DNA from 2 places in the Paenibacillus sp. J2R1T-4 genome. Region 2 is predicted to be linked to the other one. Evidence: riboswitches for the same ligand, from Rfam matches in the RefSeq annotation. Region 2 holds a riboswitch; the other holds the start of a gene.
What was found. A riboswitch is a leader RNA that binds a small molecule or an ion and turns the genes downstream of it on or off. The one in region 2 is predicted to bind ZMP and ZTP.
Positions count from the first base shown of each region.

Region 1: linked by a shared signal. The riboswitch ahead of rpiB (ribose 5-phosphate isomerase B) and the one ahead of AC58QD_RS24430 (DJ-1/PfpI family protein) in region 2 are both predicted to bind ZMP and ZTP.

Region 1 covers NZ_JCAUBA010000018.1:19,926-23,064, forward strand. The annotation lists gene AC58QD_RS24555 (neutral/alkaline non-lysosomal ceramidase N-terminal domain-containing protein) at 1-962, opposite strand, end outside; ZMP/ZTP riboswitch at 1,140-1,220, shown strand; gene rpiB (ribose 5-phosphate isomerase B) at 1,348-1,797, shown strand; gene AC58QD_RS24565 (TIGR01440 family protein) at 1,794-2,342, shown strand; gene glyA (serine hydroxymethyltransferase) at 2,381-3,139, shown strand, end outside.
Region 2 covers NZ_JCAUBA010000017.1:156,430-159,568, forward strand. The annotation lists gene AC58QD_RS24425 (methyl-accepting chemotaxis protein) at 1-519, opposite strand, end outside; gene AC58QD_RS24430 (DJ-1/PfpI family protein) at 613-1,200, opposite strand; ZMP/ZTP riboswitch at 1,269-1,349, opposite strand; gene AC58QD_RS24435 (heparinase II/III domain-containing protein) at 1,654-3,139, shown strand, end outside.

The sequences.
Region 1 (3,139 bases), on a different contig from region 2:
TCAGCGGCAAAAGCCTTGTCTATATTGGTTACTGAATCACTCTGCATAATGTCGCGGGCATCCAATACTTCTTCAGCTGCAGGGCGGCGGTAATCGATTGTGAAATATTGCTGATCCGTTTCGATCTCTAAAGTCTCTTCTGTCGAGATTTTTTCTCTCACCTTAATGACTTCCCCTGCTAGAATACGGCCCATCATCTTATAGTAATTTGGTTTTCTCCTCATTTTACCACTTACATCCAGATGGTTAATATTGCCGCTAGCCCCCATAAAGAACAGACTGACTAAGGAATCTCCGTAAGTCCCCTTAAGCACAGCACTTAGCTCACCTGGGAAGTCAGCGCAAAATTCCGTTCCTCCAACGGTATCTGTATGGCAAGTATAATTACTTATAATTCCAATGGGATTACCGGCAGCGTCATCCATTCGCACAACCAACAGTTCGGTGTCAATAGGGCCCTCAGGCTTTACGATCTCGGGGTTCAAAATACCCGGATTGGTCTTTAAGCTTCCGTCCTTCATCCAGAATCGTCGGTTAAAGGCGATGTCCCCCTCTTGCCCAATGCCGCAACCTATACGGGCCTCTTGCCGTGCATGATAGGCCGTGATGATCGCCTCCGTGGCACGCTCTGCGAGAAACTCCAAATAACCCTGATCCGCCGACAGGAAGGTGGTAGTGAATACGGGGCCCCCTGTATGCGTATGAGTCGCCGCAATCATGATCGCAGCACCGGCTATACCTACAGCCTCTTGGACTCTTCTTCTAACTTCATCCGTCACATAAGGATGGACGAATAAACTATCCAGAACGAGCAGCGCCAGAACTTTTCCTTCCGATTCAATCACACATGCTTTCGCAAACAGTCTGTCCTTGATACCTGTAGCCTTTCGGTCTTCAAAGTAACCGGGAATCGTACTTCCAAGCGTCGGAGTAATATCGATTTCGAACATGCCGCATTTCATATGTATCCTCATCCTTTCTTTTCCTAGAATGAACCCAGCCTATATTCATAATAGTCGGTTCTGGTGCCAAATTCTTTGTCATATCGATCACATATTTTGCACTTTTTGGTTAAGGCTGAATATGATGTCCATGTCTTTACACCGATTCACGAATGCGGTATGATGGAAGCAAGATGTTGGACTCGATGTAACTGGCGACAAGCGGGGATTACCCCAATGGAGCATCGAGACATACGGCCGGTCGCCTGGGCAAGAGCAACGAACGTTTTCGGACGGTCGGTTTGCTCTTTTTTTCATCTTAGCCTTCCTTTCGGTTATACTAGTACCATAAAGTCTAAGTTGAAATAACTTTGCTCTCGCAAAGCATGAAGGAGACACGAGTCCTATGAAAATCGCTATTGGAGCAGACCACGCTGGTTTCCGGTTGAAAGACGAAGTGATCGAGTTCCTGAAGAAGGAAGGGCATGAAGTCGAGGATTTTGGTTGCCATTGTGCAGATTCCATTGACTATCCTGACTACGCTTTACCCGTATGTGAACAAGTCGTAGAAGGCACAGCAGACCGAGGCATTCTCATTTGCGGTACTGGGATTGGGATGTCGATCGCAGCGAACAAGGTAAAAGGTATTCGTTGCGCACTCGTGCATGATCTATTCTCGGCCAAAGCTACAAGAGAGCATAATAACTCCAATGTGTTGGCTATGGGGGAGCGGGTAATCGGTCCGGGTGTTGCTATTGAAATCATAAAAGTATGGTTGGACACAGCTTTCTCTGAAGGACCCCGCCATATTAACCGCATCCAGAAAATCAAAAACTTGGAAGATCGTTCGGTATGATTACTCAACAAGTGGAGCAGGTATTACGCGAGCTTGTACAGGCGGGCGGTATCGGTCTGGGGCAAATAGTCGTAATAGGCACCAGCACAAGTGAAGTCGTGGGCCAGCATATTGGAACAGCAGGAACGGAAGATGTGGCGCAGGCGATTTTCCACGCTGTCGAGAACGTCCGTCAAGAGGTTGGGTTCCAGCCCGCCTATCAATGCTGCGAGCATCTGAATCGCGCACTAGTGATTGAGCGTGATCTGTTTCACTTGCACCCTACGCTTGAGGAAGTGTCGGCCGTGCCGGTTAGACAAGCGGGAGGATCCATGGCTGCTTATGCTTTTCGCCATTTGTCTAATCCATGTTTGGTCGAATCGATTCAAGCGCATGCAGGTCTTGATATCGGGGACACGTTCATCGGGATGCATCTCCGTCGTGTAGCCGTTCCAGTCCGACCCTCGATCCGTACAATCGGACAGGCGCATGTTACGATGGCTTATACCCGGCCGAGATTGATCGGTGGAGTGCGAGCTGTATATATAGTCGAACAAGAAGTTTAATTATACACATTCATCATACTGTGGGAGGAATTATTGAAATGGAAAATTTACGCAAATCGGATCCGAAAATTCTAGAAGCGATTCAACTGGAGAGAGGCCGCCAGCAAGATAAAATCGAGCTTATTGCCTCTGAGAACTTTGTTAGCGAAGCTGTCATGGAGGCCATGGGCACTGTATTGACGAATAAATATGCGGAAGGCTACCCGGGAAAACGTTATTATGGCGGCTGTGAATATGTAGACATCGTAGAGACCATTGCTCGTGATCGTGCAAAAGAGCTATTCGGTGCAGAGCATGCGAACGTACAGCCTCACTCCGGCGCGCAAGCGAATTTAGCCGTATATTTGGCCGCTCTTAATCCGGGAGATACGGTTCTGGGTATGAACTTGGCTCACGGTGGTCACTTGACACACGGAAGTCCGGTCAATGCATCAGGATTGCTATACAACTTCGTGGCTTACGGTGTTAACGAGAAGGATTTCCGCATTGATTATGATGAAGTCCGCAAGCTTGCATTCAAGCACAAGCCAAGAATGATCGTAGCGGGCGCAAGTGCGTATCCGCGTATTATTGATTTTGCAACGCTTGGCCAAATTGCAAATGATGTTGGCGCGTTATTCATGGTTGACATGGCGCATATCGCTGGATTGGTAGCTTCTGGTCTTCATCCAAGCCCGGTTCCTCATGCTCATTTTGTTACTACAACTACACACAAGACGCTTCGCGGCCCTCGCGGAGGTATGATTCTATGCCGCAAATCCTGGGCGCAAGCGATCGATAAAGCCGTATTCCCTGGA
Region 2 (3,139 bases):
TCGCGGGATGCTCCAACCGCCCACCCCCACATATTTGTATACTTTCGGATCAATCGTACGAGGTTGTGCTGGCTGGACTACCACTTCTTTTTTCTTAGAGATAAGATCCATAAATTCATAGGCTTGTTGCTTGGGATCGGCGGAAAAATTAAATTTTACATCGGGTCCCGCATTCGTAAGGATCGTATTACCTTGACCGTCCGTTATCCAGATATCATCGATCTGCCCTTTCCTCGAAAGTGCGGCCACCTGATCGAAGGGCAGACCTTTTTCGACTAACAAGGACAGCAGCACAGCTTGGCTGACCATTTCCTTCTCCATCACATCTTCTGCGGTTTTGCGCGCGATCAATGCGTTTTCGATTCCGATCTTCGTCACTTCAAGGGTAGCGAAGCCTTTGCTCTTCATACTGTCCGCGGTTTGCCCGTATATGAACCATGCCATCGATATTGTGACGAGACTGATGACTATCAACACCGGCCAAATGATCTTATGCTTGAGTGAATGTAAACTCAACACCTTCAGTACCTCCTGGATGTAATAATATGTAATTTCATGGTCCTGAAGATTATAACATGATTCCTTTTACCTATGAGAGTCAAAATATGTCGATTAATTGTCTGCAACTTGCTTTCCCGCTTCATAATACGGATAATCCATACTCACTTGAACTTTTCTTGCGGCATCAGCTCCGCACAAACGCTCAACAACATAGAGACCCAAGTCGATTGATGTCGCTACACCTGCACCTGTATATACATTGCCGTCTCTCACAATTCTCTCCTTCAGAACCTCCTGGCAGTAGGGAGCTAACAGCTCGTATGCGTGCAGATTCGTTGTTGCCCGTTTTCCTTCCAGAAATCCAGCTGCTCCCAGTAACAAAGCCCCTGTGCAAACCGAAACCAGCATCTTCGCCCCAGCCGCCGTCTGCAGCCACTTGATGAACTCGGCATCGAACATGAGCTCCCTTGTACCTGGGCCCCCGGGAACGAAGACAAGATCATACCCGGACAAATCCGGCAACACGAGCCCTGCATGGATCGTCAAACCCCGCTCATCCCTGACCGTTTCCCGATCAGCGCATAGATCCCAAGTAACATCATCCATCAGTTTCAGGAATCGTAACCTCGTAATAGCGTCATAGAAACCTACAAAATCCAAAGCCGTCACTCGATCAAATAATACAAAAGCGATTTTCATCCCGTACCCTCTCCTTCGGAAATATAGTTTGCTGAAAACGAAAAAAGAGCGCATTGATCTCTCGATCAAGCACTCGCCCAGGCGTCCGGCATTCGATTCCGCTGCGCTCCCCCATGGTTCACCATGTTCCGCCAGTTGCACAGCGATTGTTTCAGTTGGGTCTATTTTATCCAATATTCTGAATATTTTCAACAATGGATTTCAAGTAACATCCTGTATCTTTTTCAACTGTGCTGTAATGGCAGCAGCGGTTCTGCTCTTTTTCCAGTCTTTATAACGCCAGCAGTTGAGTCGTAAAAGTGCAAGTCGACATATTTCCCAGGAAATAAGTGTTTCGACAGCGGATTTTGTTAGTCCTATATAACTATGTCACTTTAAAGCTTTACATTATGTTATGATGACAGCATTAGGCCTAATCGTTCTTATTTCTTTGATGCAAAGGCGGGATCACGGATGAGTGTCAAACAAAGAAGCACCTACTACACACCTGAAAAAGTAAGCAGCGTAAGGCGTAATGTTGCCAAGTATGATTGGGCGAAGCTGGAGCTGGATGAAGCTGTTTCTAAGGCGGACGTCTATATCGATCTCGGGTGGGAGCAGCTGTGGAATTTACCTGCCCCCCAAACGATCCCCCGCAGCTATGCGGTGAATCAGAAATTAGGCTGCCCGATATGCGGAGATGCTCATCATGCTTATGGTCGGTGGCCGTGGGTAGCCGATACATTGGAGCAACCATGGAAGCTGACTTGTCCCAGCTGTCAGTCTGTATTTCCTTCCAATGATTTCGCTGCTTACTATGAGAGTGCTAAGGATGAAAATGGTATTTTTCAGCCAGGACGAGGGGATAAGAAGTATCTGGTTAATAGACTGTACCCGGATCGTGACGAGAGCTGGGGTGTTGATGACGGATATGGCTGGAAGGACGAGGCAGGTGAGCAGTGGACTTTTATTGCCTTCTACTCTCATTGGAAAATATGGATCCGAATGATAGATGTGAACGGGAATCTCTTCCCGACTTCGAAGTATCCTTGGGCGCACGGTGGAATGGTAGAAACGGCTATTCTTCAATTGCGAGATGCCTATCTATATAGCGGGGAGCTGAAATATGCCCAGGCAGGAATCGTGCTGCTTGACAGAGTAGCGGATTTGTACCCTGAACTGGACACAGGGGTGTTCTCTTGGGAGAATGGTTTCCTGAATTCGCATGGGATGACAGGTCAAGGCAAAACAGTCGGAAGCATATGGGAGACTTCTATTGTTCAATCGTTTGTTAGCGCTTACGATGCATTCTATCCTGCGTTGATAGAGAGTTCGGAAGTGCTCGATTTCCTGGCTGCCAAAGCTGCGAAATACAAACTATCCAACACTAAATCCACCATGGAACTGATTCGCACGAATATCGAGGACGGAATCCTGAGACAAGTGTTTGAGGGAGTGAAGAAAGCACAGATCAGAGGAAACCATGGGATGCACCAGAATGCACTCGCGCTCGCTGCAATTGTGCTTGATGAGCCAGGGACGACGGAGGAATGGCTGGATTTTGTGTTCCGAGAAGGGAAAGCTATTCCGCCGGAAGCAGGTGGATGGGCGATAACAGGGGGCAATATGCTGCATGCTCTGGTGTGTGACGTTGACAGGGATGGCTTTGGCGATGAAGCTGCTCCTTTGTATAACAACATCTGGGTTAATGCCTACAAACAAGTAGCAGATATTATGTTCGGCTATGACCGGTATCCGCAAGGTGATTTTTATCGAAATGCCAAGTTCAGGCAGATGTTACGCGCGCATGCAGGGTTAATCATGATAGATCGATACATGCCGCAGGTTGGGGACAGCGATTCTGCCGGGAATCCTAATCTTTTGTATAAGCTGGATGATGTGGTGCAGCTGTTCGAGAAGACCGGTGAACCAATCTATGCCCAGCTTGCTGTGCTGCTGT